4 regions of the Lentzea sp. NPDC092896 genome follow, and region 1 is predicted to be linked to each of the others. Evidence: riboswitches for the same ligand, from Rfam matches in the RefSeq annotation. Region 1 holds a riboswitch; each other region holds the start of a gene.
The links. A riboswitch is a leader RNA that binds a small molecule or an ion and turns the genes downstream of it on or off. The one in region 1 is predicted to bind cobalamin.
Positions count from the first base shown of each region.

Region 2: it holds a riboswitch for cobalamin, as region 1 does, so the genes downstream of both, cobN (cobaltochelatase subunit CobN) here and ACIQF0_RS21850 (putative cobaltochelatase) in region 1, are expected to answer to the same signal.
Region 3: it holds a riboswitch for cobalamin, as region 1 does, so the genes downstream of both, ACIQF0_RS10110 (ribonucleoside-diphosphate reductase subunit alpha) here and ACIQF0_RS21850 (putative cobaltochelatase) in region 1, are expected to answer to the same signal.
Region 4: it holds a riboswitch for cobalamin, as region 1 does, so the genes downstream of both, metE (5-methyltetrahydropteroyltriglutamate--homocysteine S-methyltransferase) here and ACIQF0_RS21850 (putative cobaltochelatase) in region 1, are expected to answer to the same signal.

Region 1 covers NZ_JBIVPX010000004.1:196,378-199,578, reverse strand. Annotated here, with positions in the region: gene ACIQF0_RS21850 (putative cobaltochelatase) at 1-1,227, opposite strand, end outside; cobalamin riboswitch at 1,265-1,401, opposite strand; gene ACIQF0_RS21845 (threonine aldolase family protein) at 1,432-2,391, opposite strand; gene ACIQF0_RS21840 (helix-turn-helix domain-containing protein) at 2,402-2,908, opposite strand; gene ACIQF0_RS21835 (zinc-binding alcohol dehydrogenase family protein) at 2,993-3,201, shown strand, end outside.
Region 2 covers NZ_JBIVPX010000005.1:266,836-270,036, reverse strand. Annotated here, with positions in the region: gene cobN (cobaltochelatase subunit CobN) at 1-1,810, opposite strand, end outside; cobalamin riboswitch at 1,845-1,980, opposite strand; gene ACIQF0_RS25860 (hypothetical protein) at 1,989-3,020, shown strand; gene ACIQF0_RS25855 (precorrin-8X methylmutase) at 3,017-3,201, shown strand, end outside.
Region 3 covers NZ_JBIVPX010000001.1:2,280,069-2,283,269, forward strand. Annotated here, with positions in the region: gene ACIQF0_RS10105 (FAD-dependent monooxygenase) at 1-1,402, opposite strand, end outside; cobalamin riboswitch at 1,571-1,783, shown strand; gene ACIQF0_RS10110 (ribonucleoside-diphosphate reductase subunit alpha) at 1,893-3,201, shown strand, end outside.
Region 4 covers NZ_JBIVPX010000001.1:1,691,025-1,694,225, forward strand. Annotated here, with positions in the region: gene metE (5-methyltetrahydropteroyltriglutamate--homocysteine S-methyltransferase) at 1-1,471, opposite strand, end outside; cobalamin riboswitch at 1,579-1,784, opposite strand; gene ACIQF0_RS07575 (TetR/AcrR family transcriptional regulator) at 1,783-2,343, opposite strand; gene ACIQF0_RS07580 (enoyl-CoA hydratase/isomerase family protein) at 2,418-3,158, shown strand; gene ACIQF0_RS07585 (AMP-binding protein) at 3,151-3,201, shown strand, end outside.

The DNA.
Region 1 (3,201 bases):
CACTTTGGACGACCGGACGATCCGGCCGGTGCGCGCGCGGGCCCTCGAACGCTTGCCGGGCGCGCCTTCGCCGACGCCGGGAACCTCCAGCAGCCGCGCCTTGAACGCGGGCGAGGGTTCCGGCGCAGGACTGTCGCTGGGCGCGTTCCCGTTGCCCTTCGGGCCTTCCTGCGGCTCGGGCAGCTCACCGCCGCCGGGGCCGTCGTCGTCCGGGCCTTCCTCCGGCTCCTCCGCGTGCTCGGCGGCCTGCTTCATCGCGTCCTCGAGCTGCTGCTCCTCGATGCCGGGCTCGTCGAACGGGTCGCGCCGCCTGCGGTGCGGCAGGGCGAGCCGGACGGCGGTCTCGACGTCGGTCTCCTCGACGGTCTCGGCGCCTCGCCACGCCGCGTGGGCGGTGGCGGCACGGGCGACCACGAGGTCCGCGCGCATGCCGTCGACCTCGAAAGCCGCGCAGACAGCGGCGATCCGGCGCAGCTCACTGTCCGGAAGGGACACTTGCGGCAGCTTCTGCTTGGCGTCGGCGATCTGCTGCTTGAGCTTCGCGTCCTCGGCCTCCCACTTGGCCGCGAACGTCACGGGGTCGGCCTCGTAGGCGAGCCGGCGCCGGATCACCTCGGTGCGCACGCTCACGTCCCGCGCCGCCTTCACCGCCACGGTCAGCCCGAACCGGTCGAGCAGCTGCGGCCGCAGCTCGCCCTCCTCGGGGTTCATGGTGCCGACCAGCAGGAACTGCGACGGGTGCGAGACCGACACGCCCTCGCGTTCCACGTGCGCGCGCCCCATCGCGGCGGCGTCGAGCAGCAGGTCGACCAGGTGGTCGTGCAGCAGGTTGACCTCGTCGACGTAGAGCACGCCGCGATGCGCCGCCGCCAGCAGCCCGGGCTGGAACGCCCGCACGCCCTCGGTCAGCGCCTTCTCCAGGTCGAGCGACCCGACCAGCCGGTCCTCGGTGGCGCCGACGGGCAGTTCGACGAGCTTGGCCGGTCGACGGTCAACGCCGTCGTGCGGCCCGTCGGGGCAGTCGGTGCTGCCGGGCACGCAGCCGAACCGGCAGCCTCGCGACACGTCCAGTTCGGGCAGGAGCGCGGCGAGGGCACGCACGATGGTCGACTTCGCGGTCCCCTTCTCGCCGCGGACCAGAACGCCGCCGATGCCGGGATGAACGGCGTTCAGCAGCAGGGCAAGCCGGAGGTCGTCATGGCCGACGACAGCCGAAAAGGGGAACATGCTCGGCGAAGTCCTTCCTCGGGTGTCCACGCCCGCGGTCGGTGATCAAGAGGGGAACGAGTTCCTGACTCCCGGTTCTCTCACTACCGGTCACAGTCGCGGGACGGCGCCGGATTCGCACCGGCTTCCTCGCACTCCCCTCACAGCCCCGGCATCGTCGCATTTCGCACCGCCGGGTCCAACAGCCAGGTGAGCGACGTCGCCCTAGATCAGGCTCTGGAACTCCGCCCAGGCCTCCGCGACCTCGTCCGCCGTCCACTCCAGCGCGGGCTCGGCGATCGTGATCTCGTTCTTCGCGAGCAGGCCGTCGCGCCAGAAGTTGCCGAGGAACTTGCCGCTCACCTCGGTCAGCCGCTTCGGGTCGCCGGGCAGGTGCAGCGCGAACTGGTGGGTGTGCGGCTCCGGCAGGCCCATGGCGGACGCCACGACCTTGGCGTGCTCCACGTAGGTGCCCAGCCGGGGCAGCACGGTGTCCAGGCCGTGCAACGCGGACAGCGCCGCCGGCCACTGCTGGAACAGCATGCCGCCGTACCGGTGCCGCCACACCCGTGCCTGGTCGACGAAGTCCTGGGTGCCGGCGAGCGCCGCGCCGGAGATGCCTTCGAGGGACTTGTAGAACGACACGTAGACCGAGTCGAACAGGCCCGCGATCTCGGGCAGCGGCTTGCCCAGGCCGAAGGTGCTCTCCCACAGTCGCGCGCCGTCGAGGTGCACGACCGCGTCTCGTTCGCGCGCGGCGTCGACCAGCGACGTCAGCTCGTCCCACGTCGGCAGGACGAACCCCCTCTCGCGGTCCGGGACCTCCAGCAGCAGTGTCCCGTACGGCTCGGGGCAGGTCGCGACCTCGGAATTCTCGACCTTGATCGGTCGCAGGCCGGACAGCACGGTCAGCGCGTCGTCCTCGTGGTTCAGCGGATGCGCCTGCGAGTGCATCGCGACGATCGGGTTGTGCGTGCGGTCGGCCCAGCAGCGCAGGGCGATCTGCTGCGCCATGGTCCCGGTCGGCACGAACAGCGCCGCCTCGGTGCCCAGCAGTTGTGCGACGCGGGTCTCCAGCGCGCCCACCGGGCCGCCATCGCCGTAGCGGTCGGGGTCGACGTCCGGCACCGGGCCGAGCCTCTCCAGGAGCGTCTTCTTGCGGGTTCCGGAGAGCTGTCGGTTCATCACCCAGGCATCAAACCTCAGCGGCGAGCGTGTCCGCGAGCGAGATAACGCCCGCCCGGATCTCGGCCGCCGTCATGCCCTGGGCCAGCAGGAACTCGATGTGCTCGCCTCGCAGCACGGCCAGCACGGTGTGCGCCTTGAACGTCGAGCCGACCAGCCGGGCCAGCCGCTCGACGGTGATCCGGAAGTTGCCCTCGCAGCTGCGGACCGTCGTCCGTTCCACGGCGATGACCAGCGGCAACGACGCCAGCACGTGGTCGAACAGGGTGCCGGCGAACTCTCCGGCGGAGCGGCACTCCAACGACGCGGTCTGAATCCAGGAGGCAGCGGTGGCGTCGACCACGGCGCCCACCAGGCCCGCCTTGTCGCCGAACCGCCGGAACACGGTGCCCTTGCCGACGCCCGCCGCGACAGCCACGTCGTCCACCGACACGGCGTCGATGCCGCGCTCGCCGATCAGCCGGGTGGCGGCGGCCAGGATCGCGGCCCTGTTGCGGGCGGCATCGGCACGTTCCAACGAACTCTCCCTTGACACAAGCGGACCGGCAGTCCGTATTCTAGCAACCGGACCAGCGGTCCGCTTATCCAGGGGAGGCAGCGAATGAAGGCAGTGCGGTTCCACGAGTTCGGCGGGCCCGAGGTGCTGAAGGTCGAGGAGGTCCCGGACCCGACCGGCGACACGCTCGTCGACGTCACCGCGATCGGCCTCAACTACGGCGAGACGGTCATCCGCCGGGGCAAGGGCAGGGAGCTGTTCCCGTGGTACCCAGGGCCGTCGCTCCCGGTCGTCCTCGGCTCGGAAGTCGTTGG
Region 2 (3,201 bases), on a different contig from region 1:
GCACCTTCGCCGGGTCCATCGCGGAGATGTTGCCGTACTCGTCGAGCAACTGCTCCAGCCGCGCGATGTCGCCGTAGCTGTCGGCGCGGGCCATCGGCGGGACGAGGTGGTCGACCAGCGTGGCGTGCGCGCGCCGCTTGGCCTGCGTGCCCTCGCCGGGGTCGTTGACGAGGAACGGGTACACCAGCGGCAGGTCGCCGAGGGCCGCGTCCGTGCCGCAGGACGCCGACATGCCGACGGTCTTGCCGGGCAACCACTCCAGGTTGCCGTGCTTGCCGACGTGCACGACCGCGTCCGCGCCGAAGTTCGACTCGATCCACCGGTACGCCGCGAGGTAGTGGTGCGACGGCGGCAGATCCGGGTCGTGGTAGATCGCGATGGGGTTCTCGCCGAACCCGCGCGGCGGCTGCACGATCACGACGACGTTGTTGGACCGCAACGCGGCCAGCACGATCTCGCCGTCCTTGGACTTGCTGTGGTCGACGAAGAGCGTGCCCGGGGCCTCGCCCCAGTGCTCCTGCATCGACTCGCGGAAGTCCTCGGGCAGCGTCTCGTAGAACTCCCGGTAGTCCGCCGCGGCGATGCGCACCGGGTTGCTCTCGAACTGCTCCTGCGTCAGCCAGTCCGCGTCCTGGCCACCGGCCGCGATCAACGCGTGGATCAACGCGTCGCCGTCCAGCTCCTGCACGCCCGGCAGCGCGTCGCCGATGTCGTAACCGTGCTCCTGCATGGCCTTCAGCAGCCGCACGGTCGACGCCGGCGTGTCCAGGCCGACCGCGTTGCCGATGCGGGAGTGCTTGGTCGGGTACGCCGACAGCATCACCGCGATCCTGCGCTCGGCCACCGGGATGTGCCGGAGGCGGCCGTGCCGGACCGCGATGCCCGCGACGCGCAGCGCCCGTTCCGGGTCGGCCACGTAGACGGTCAGCCCGTCCTCGTCGATCTCCTTGAAGGAGAACGGAACCGTGATGATCCGGCCGTCGAACTCGGGGATCGCGACCTGGGTCGCGGTGTCCAAAGGAGACAGTCCGTCGTCGTTCTCGTCCCACGAGTCGCGGCTCGACGTGAGGCACAACCCCTGCAGGATCGGCACGTCGAGCGCGGCCAGCGCGCCGACGTCCCACGCGTCGTCGTCGCCACCCGCCGATGCCTTCGCGGGGTTCGTGCCACCCGCCGCGAGCACCGTCACGACGAGCGCGTCGGCCTGGCGCAGCGTGTCGAGCAGCTCGGGTTCGGCGGTGCGCAGCGAGGAGCAGAAGACCGGCAGGGGCTTGCCGCCCTTGGCCTCGATGGCGTCGCACAGGGCGTGCACGAAGGCCGTGTTCCCGGCCACGTGGTGCGCGCGGTAGTAGAGCACCGCGACCGTCGGACCCTCTGGCGTTCCCTCGCGCTCCAGCACACCCCAGGTGGGAGTGGCGGCGGGGGCCTCGAAGCCGTGGCCGGTCAGCAGCACGGTGTCCGACAGGAACTTGTGCAGCTCGGTGAGGTTCGCCGGACCGCCGTGCGCGAGGTAGAGGTGCGCCTCGGCGCACACGCCACCGGGCACCGTCGACAGCTCCATCAGCGCCGCGTCGGGCTGCATCTCACCGCCGAGCACCACCACGGGCAGCCCACCGGCCAGCAGCCAGTCGAGACCTTCCTCCCACATCCGACGGCCGCCGAGGATGCGCACGAGGACCAGGTCCACGCCGTCGACGAGCGCGGGCAGGTCGTCGACGGTGAGTCGCGCGGGGTTGCCGAGCCGGTACTCGGCACCGCTCGCACGCGCCGACAGCAGGTCGGTGTCGGAGGTCGACAGCAGCAGGATCACGCAGGCTCCATCCCTCGTGGGGTCCTCGCCCCAAAATGCGGGTGACTGGCGAAGCGGAGTTCCTGACTCCCAGCGGTGTTCGCTGGTCACAGTGGCGGGACCGCGCCGGATTCACACCGGCTTCCTCCTGCGCTTCGTCGTTCGGGCTCACCCTAACCGGCGGGTTACAGTCCGACCTATGCGTAGTCACCCGGACGCCTGCCCCGGCGCCGTCGAGCTGCACGCCGCGGCTGACGGCGGGCTGGCGCGCATCCGGGTACCCGGCGGCACTCTTTCCGCTGCTCAGTGGGATGTCGTGCGCCTCGCCTCGCTCGAACTGGGTGCCGGCTCGATCGAGCTGACCTCGCGGGCGAACCTCCAGATCAGGGGCCTGGCGGACGGCGTGGAACTGGGCGCTCGACTGGCCGCGGCCGGGCTGCTGCCCTCCGCGTCGCACGAGCGGATCCGCAACATCATCGCGGCGCCGCTGGAGGACAACCAGGAGCTGGTCGACGCGATCGACACGGCCTTGTGCGCGGACCCGGCGCTGGCGGATCTGCCGGGCAGGTTCCTGGTCACGGTGGGGGCCTCGGTGAGCGGCCTGGGTGGCGACTTCGGGCTGGTCAGCGGGGACGTGGGCCAGGCAGGCGGCGACGCGTCCGGCACCACCCCCTCCACGTGGGTCCTCCTCCTCGCCGGTCGCGACACCGGCGTCCGCGTCACCGACCCCGTCGACGCAGTCCTCACCGCCGCCCGCCTCTTCCAGCAGCTCCGCGGCCAGGCCTGGCGCCTGTCCGAAGTGGACGACGGTGTGCGAAAGATCACCGCTCACTTCGGCGTCACCGACGCCCCGCGCATCACCCCGGCTGTGACGCCTGTCGCACCTTCACCTTTGACGCCGGGCGTCCCGCTCGGCCGGCTCGACGCTCACCAACTCCCCGGCGTCGCCCTCCGCCTGACCCCGTGGCGCAGTCTGGTCGTCCCCGAAGGCACCGACACCACCGGCCTGATCACCGATCCGGCCTCCCCGTGGCACGGCGTCAGCGCCTGCACCGGCCACCCTGGCTGCGCGAAGTCGCTCTCCGACGTGCGAGCGGACGCGCGCGCCTGGCTCGGAACCCCGCACGACCGCCCCGTTCACTGGTCAGGCTGTGCCCGCCGCTGCGGTCGTCCCGCAGGCGATGTGACCGAGTTCGTCGCGACCGGCGACGGCTACGAGGAGATCCGTTGACGCAGTACATCAAGGACGGGGCGGAGATCTACCGCCAGTCCTTCGCCACCATTCGCGCGGAGTCGGACCTCACCAGGTTCCCCGGCGACGTCGCGAAAGTCGTCGTCCGCATGATCCACGCGTGCGGCATGACCGACCTGCCGGCCGACGTCGCCTTCTCCTCGAACGTCGTGCGCGACGC
Region 3 (3,201 bases), on a different contig from region 1:
CGAGGTGGTCGTTCAGGTCCTGCTGCTCCTCGCCGATCCAGGCGACGTGCCCGTCGGGGCGCAGCAGGACGGCCGGAACCTCCAGTGCCGCAACGGGATCCGCGATCAGGTCGACGCGATCCGACCAGCCCTCGACGGCCAGTCGCCCGGTGCGGTCGAGCAGAAGGCCACGCCCCTGGTGCAGTCGGTCGTAGAGCCGGCCTTCTGCGAGATCGACGTCGGGCAACCGCCGGCCGAGCAGGTCGGGGCCTTCGCCGAAGTCGTAGCGGACGCCGATCGCGGTGATCTTCTCGATCAGCCGCCGGTTCACCTCGTTGATGTCCATCAGCTCGGTGAGCAGCCTGCGCACGGCCTGCGCGCCCGGTCCGGGGGCGGAGAGCTGCACCTGGGCACGGGTGTTGTCCAGCACGTCGGCGGCGACCGGATGACGTTCGGCGTGGTAGCTGTCCAGCAACGTCTCCGGCGCCCAGCCGCGGATCTGCGCCGCGAGCTTCCAGCCCAGGTTGACCGCGTCCTGCACGCCCAGGTTCAGGCCCTGGCCACCGGCGGGCGGGTGGATGTGCGCCGCGTCGCCTGCCAGCAGCACCCGCCCGATCCGGTAGTGCTCGACCAGCCGCGTGGCATCGCCGAAACGGGACAGCCAGCGCGGGGAGTGCACGCCGAAATCCGTTCCGGCGAAGGCGCGCAGTTCCCGCCGGAAATCCTCGATGGAGGGCGCCTCCGCGCGATCTTCACCGGCTTTCGCGCACGGGACCACAACGCGGTAGACCCCGTCGCCGAAATGTCCGAGGTGGAACACAGGGCTCGTCTTGCGGATTTCCGCGACCTTGGCGGCGATCTCGTCTTCCGGTGCGGCGGCCTTCATCTCGCCCATCAGCGTGTCGTTGCGCGAGGGCTCGCCGGGAAACCCGACGCCGAGCAGTTTGCGGACCGTGCTGCGGGAGCCGTCGCAGCCGACCAGGTACCGCGACCGCAGCCGCTCGCCATCGGCCAGTTCGACGGTCACGCCGTCGTCGTCCTGCTCGAGACCGGCCACCGCGGCACCGCGCCGGACCTGTGCGCCCAGTGCGATCGCGTGGTCGGCGAGCAGCCGGTCGGCGACCGGCTGCTGGATGCCGAGCATGGTGGTGAACGTGGAATCCAGGCCTTCCGGCGTGGGTTTGGGGATGGCGGCGAAGGCGCCACCGACCGGACGTTGCCGGCCCCGTTCCAGAAAGCGGTCCAGCAGACCGCGCATCGCCAGGATTTCCAGACTGCGAATGTGCAGACTCACGATGCGCACGAACGACGCGGCGGGCTCGGGTTCCTTTTCCAGAACGAGCACCCGCACGTCGTGCAGCCGCAGTTCGGCGGCCAGCACCGCGCCGGTCGGACCGCACCCGGCAATGATCACATCGAACATGAACCACCTGTTCAGCCTCGGCATCGGCGGCCAAGTGTGGGGGCCTCCAGATCTTGCCGCAAGCGATATACGGCGCAGGGTGAGGCGACGTCGTGAGCCTGGCGTGCTCTGCTCCAACTGAGCGACACGCCCACTAGATGTAGTTGTCAGCGGCTCGGCCGCGCCCATGTATTGTGCTCCGAAGCTGGTTCGGCCGATCCTCCAGATCGGTCGTCGCAAGAGGGAACCCGGTGGGAATCCGGGACTGCCCCGCAGCGGTGAGTGGGAACGAAAGCCGTCAGAAAGCACTGGACATCGATGTCTGGGAAGCGACGGCCGGTAGGCGCCTGGCGACAGGCTCGCCCACGAGTCCGAAGACCTGCCAGCGCCCCGCACGTGCCTGCGTGCGGGCGTCCGCGGCCCCGAGGGAGGGCGGGAGGACGTGGCGGTCGCGCGCGCCCGTTCACTCCTCGCTTCCCCGTGGCCACCCGAGCTCGCGAGGAGAGAGCTAGTGACGGCGGTCGACACGGTCACCACCACTATGCGCGTCAAGAAACGCAACGGTTCACTGGAACCGGTGGACTTGAACAAGATCGTGCGCGCGGTGGAGCGCTGCACGGTCGGTCTGCACGACGTCGACCCGTTGCGGGTCGCCACGAAGACGATCAGCGGTCTCTACGACGGCGCCACCACCGAGGAACTGGACCGGCTGTCGATCCAGACGGCCGCCGCGCTCGTGTCCGAGGAGCCCGAGTACTCCAAGCTCGCCGCGGGCCTGCTCGCCGCGTTCATCGAGAAGGAAGTGCGCCGCCAGGGCGTGATGTCCTTCAGCCAGAGCATCGCGCTCGGCCACGCGGAAGGCCTGATCGGCGACACGACCGCGGAGTTCGTGGCCGCCAACGCGCGCAAGCTCGACGACGCGATCGACCTGGAGGGCGACCGGCGGTTCGAGTACTTCGGCCTGCGCACGGTCTACGACCGCTACCTGCTGCGCCACCCCTCGAAGCGTTCGGTGATCGAGCAGCCGCAGTACTGGTTGCTGCGTGTCGCGTGCGGTCTCTCGCAGACGGCGACCGAGGCCATCGACTTCTACCGGCTGATGTCGTCGCTGGCGTACCTGCCCAGCTCGCCGACGCTGTTCAACTCCGGCACCCAGCACACCCAGATGTCGTCGTGCTACCTGCTGGACTCGCCGAAGGACCAGCTCGAGTCGATCTACGACCGCTACCAGCAGATCGCCAGGCTGTCGAAGTTCGCCGGCGGCATCGGCGTGCAGTGGTCCCGGGTCCGTTCGCGCGGCGCGTTGATCCGCGGCACGAACGGCCACTCCAACGGCATCGTGCCGTGGCTGCGCACGCTCGACGCGTCGGTCTCCGCGGTCAACCAGGGTGGCCGGCGCAAGGGCGCTGCCTGCGTGTACCTGGAGACGTGGCACCCGGACATCGAAGAGTTCCTGGAGCTGCGCGACAACACCGGTGAGGACGCGCGCCGCACGCACAACCTCAACCTGGCGAACTGGATCCCGGACGAGTTCATGCGCCGCGTCGAGGCCGACGCGGACTGGTCGCTGTTCGACCCGGACGAGATCCCCGAGCTGGTCGACCTGTGGGGCGACGAGTTCGACCGCGCCTACCGGGGTGCCGAGGAGGCCGGCCGCGCCGTGCGCACGGTCAAGGCTCGTGACCTTTATGGACGGATGATCCGGACGCTCGCGCAGACCGGCAACGGCTGGATGACGTTCAAGGACACCGCGAACCGGACGTGCAACCAGACCGCGTCGCCGTCGAACGTGGTGCACCTGTCCAACCTCTGCACGGAGA
Region 4 (3,201 bases), on a different contig from region 1:
CGAAGCCTTCCAGGTGCTCGGCGAAGTACTGGACCATGTCGTTGCGCTCGGGTTCACCGTGCACCAGCACGTCCAGGCCGATGTCCTCCTGCAGATCGATCACGCGACCGATCTCGTCCCGCATCCGCTGTCCGTACTCGTCCTCGGTGATCTCACCGCTGCGCACGGCCGCACGCGCCTTGCGGATGTCACCGGTCTGCGGGAACGACCCGATCGTCGTGGTCGCGAGCGGCGGCAACCCGAGCCGGGCCTGCTGGGCGGCGGCACGCTCCTCGTACGGGGAGCGAAGACTGTGCTCCGGCCGCAACGACTCGATGCGCGCCCGGACGTGGTCGTCGCGGCGCGGGCTGGGCACCTGGCGCTTCGCCTCGTCGGCCCAGGCACCGTCGGCTCCGCCGCGCAAAGCCCTGCCCAGCACCACGATCTCGCGCACCTTCTGCCGGGCGAACGCGAGCCGCGCCCGCACGTCCGGCTCCAGGTCCTCGGCCTCCAGGTCGTACGGCACGTGCAGCAGCGTGGAGGACGACGACACGACGACCTCGTTCGCGAAGCCCAGCAACGTCGCGGCCTTCGCCAGCGCGGCGTGCAGATCGGTGCGCCACACGTTGCGGCCGTCGACCAGGCCGGCCACCAGGATCTTGTCGCGCAACGCGGGGATCGCGACCGACGTGTCCGGTGCGCTGACCAGGTCGAGGCCGATCGCCTCGACCTGCGACTCGGCCAGGATCGGCAACGCCTCGCCGAGGCCGCCGTAATAGCCGGTGACCAGCAGCTTCGGCCTGCCGGGCAGTCCGCTGAGCGTCCGGTACGCGCGGCGCAACGCGTTCAGGTCGGCCGGTGTGCGGTCGGCGGCGAACGCCGGTTCGTCGATCTGCACCCACTCGACGCCTTCGACGCGCAGGCGGCCGAGCAGTTCGACGTACGCCTCCAGCAGGCGGTCGAGCAGTGCCAGCGGTTCGAAGCCGGGCACCGTGCTCTTGGCCAGCAACAGGTACGTCACCGGGCCGAGCAGCACCGGCCGGGTCGTGACGCCGAGTTCGAGCGCCTCGCGGTACTCGGCGATCGGCTTGTCGCCGGCCAGCCGGAACTCGGTGTCCGGGCCCAGTTCCGGCACCAGGTAGTGGTAGTTCGTGTCGAACCACTTCGTCAGTTCCAGGGCCGCGGCGCCGTCCCGGCCGCGGGCCGCCGCGAAGTAGGTGTCCAGTTCGGACAGTCCGAGGTCGCGGAACCGCTGGGGGATCGCGTCGAACAGCAACGACGTGTCGAGCACCTGGTCGTAGAACGAGAAGGTGTTCGACGGAACGGAGTCCAGTTCGGACAGTTCGGCCCAGGTCTGCGCCCTGAGCTGCTTCGCCGTCTCCCGCAGGGCGGCCTCGTCGATCTTCCCGGCCCAGTACTGCTCGACCGCGCGCTTCAGTTCGCGCTTCGGTCCGATGCGGGGGTAGCCGAAAACAGTGCTGCCAATGGTCACAGGCTCTCTCCTCGCGAGCGTGCGGAAGCACCGGAGACACGCGAGCAGGACGGCACGCAGCCGCGCCCGTCAGCCCGCCCGAGAGGCTCCGGAGCACCGCGCACCGGGTCGGCGCGCGGACCGGCGGCAGGTCTTCGGACTCGTGGGCGTCTCGCTGGCTCCTACCGGCCGTCGCTTCCCAGATCTGGCAGACCCAGTGCTTCTGACGGCTTTCGTTCCCACTCACCGCTGCGGGGCAGTCCCGGACTCGCACCGGGTTCCCTTTTGCTCCACCCGGAACGAGCCCGGGTGAACCGCTGGCAGGACCGACACTAGCGGGCCGCGCCGAGCATGCCCAGCGCCATAGCCGCGTACTGAATGGTGAGATCACTCAACTTGACCGGCCCCGCGGGGGAGTACCACCGCGAGACGCCGCTGCACATCTCCAGCAACGCGAGCCGCGCGACGCTCGGATCGGCGACCGTCAGCTTGCGCGCCTTCACGCCGTCGTCGATCGCGTCCTGCCAGAAGCGCTCGTAGCGGTCGCGCAACGCCACGATCTCCTCGCGGCGCTCGCCGGTCAGCGCGCGCATCTCGCCGTCCACCACCGCTGTCTCGCGCGGCTTCTCGGCGTGCGCCTGCACGTGCATCTTGACCAACGAGACAAGACGGTCCGTCTCGTCACCGGTGATCTGCTCGGCCTTGCCGATCAGCTCGGTCAGGCTCGTGCGCATGATCTCGACCAGCAGGTCTTCCTTGGTGCCCATGTAGTGGTAGAGCGTCGCCGACGACAGGCCGGCGGCCTGGGCGAGGTCGCGGATGCCGGTGCCGTGGAAGCCGCGCTCGGCGAACAACCGCACGGCCGCCTCGCGGACCCGTTCCTCCGTCGTCATGCTGCCTCCCTTGACCGGCCCGACTCGCTCACTCTAGCGTCAGTCCCGATCGATCGATCGATCGAAGGGGAGAGATGACCGTCGACTACTCCTGTGCCGAGGGCATCGCGCAGGTGCACCTGAACCGTCCGGAACGGCTCAACGCCGTGGTCCCGGCGCTGGTCGAGGACCTGCTGGCCGCGTTCGCGCGGGCAGGTGAGGACCAGGCGCGGGTGATCGTGCTGGCGGGCCGCGGCAGGGCGTTCTGCGCCGGCCACGACCTGAAGGAGCCGGTTCCGGTCGAGACCGAGGAGCAGACGCGAGCCCGGTTGGAGCGCATTCAGGACGTCACCCGCGCGATCCGCGACTTCCCCGGCATCGTGATCGCCGCGGTGCACGGCTACGCGCTCGGTGCGGGCGCCGAGTTCGCGCTGGGCTGCGATCTGGTCGTGGCGCAGACCAGCGCGCAGTTCGGATTTCCCGAGGTCGGCGTCGGGCTCAGCGTCACCGGTGGGATCTCCAGCCTGCTGCCTCGGATCGTCGGTCTGGCGCGTGCCAAGGAGATGCTCCTGCTCGGCGAACGAATTCACCCTCCGCGCGCGTACGAGTTGGGGTTGATCAACTCCTACGCGCTGAACCACGAGAAGCACGCGATGAAGCTCGCGCGCCGCATCGCCGCCCAGCCGCCGGTCGCCGCCGGGCTCGCGAAACGAGCGCTCGACCTGGGTGTGGACTCGACGCTGGAGCAGGCGATGGCGACCGAGGTCGACCACGCGATCGTCACGAGCCTGTCCGGCGAGGGGGACGAGCCCCGGGAGGAGTTCGGCCGTGGCTGACCTCATCTCCGCATTGCGAACGGCCGTGACTCGGTGGCCGGAC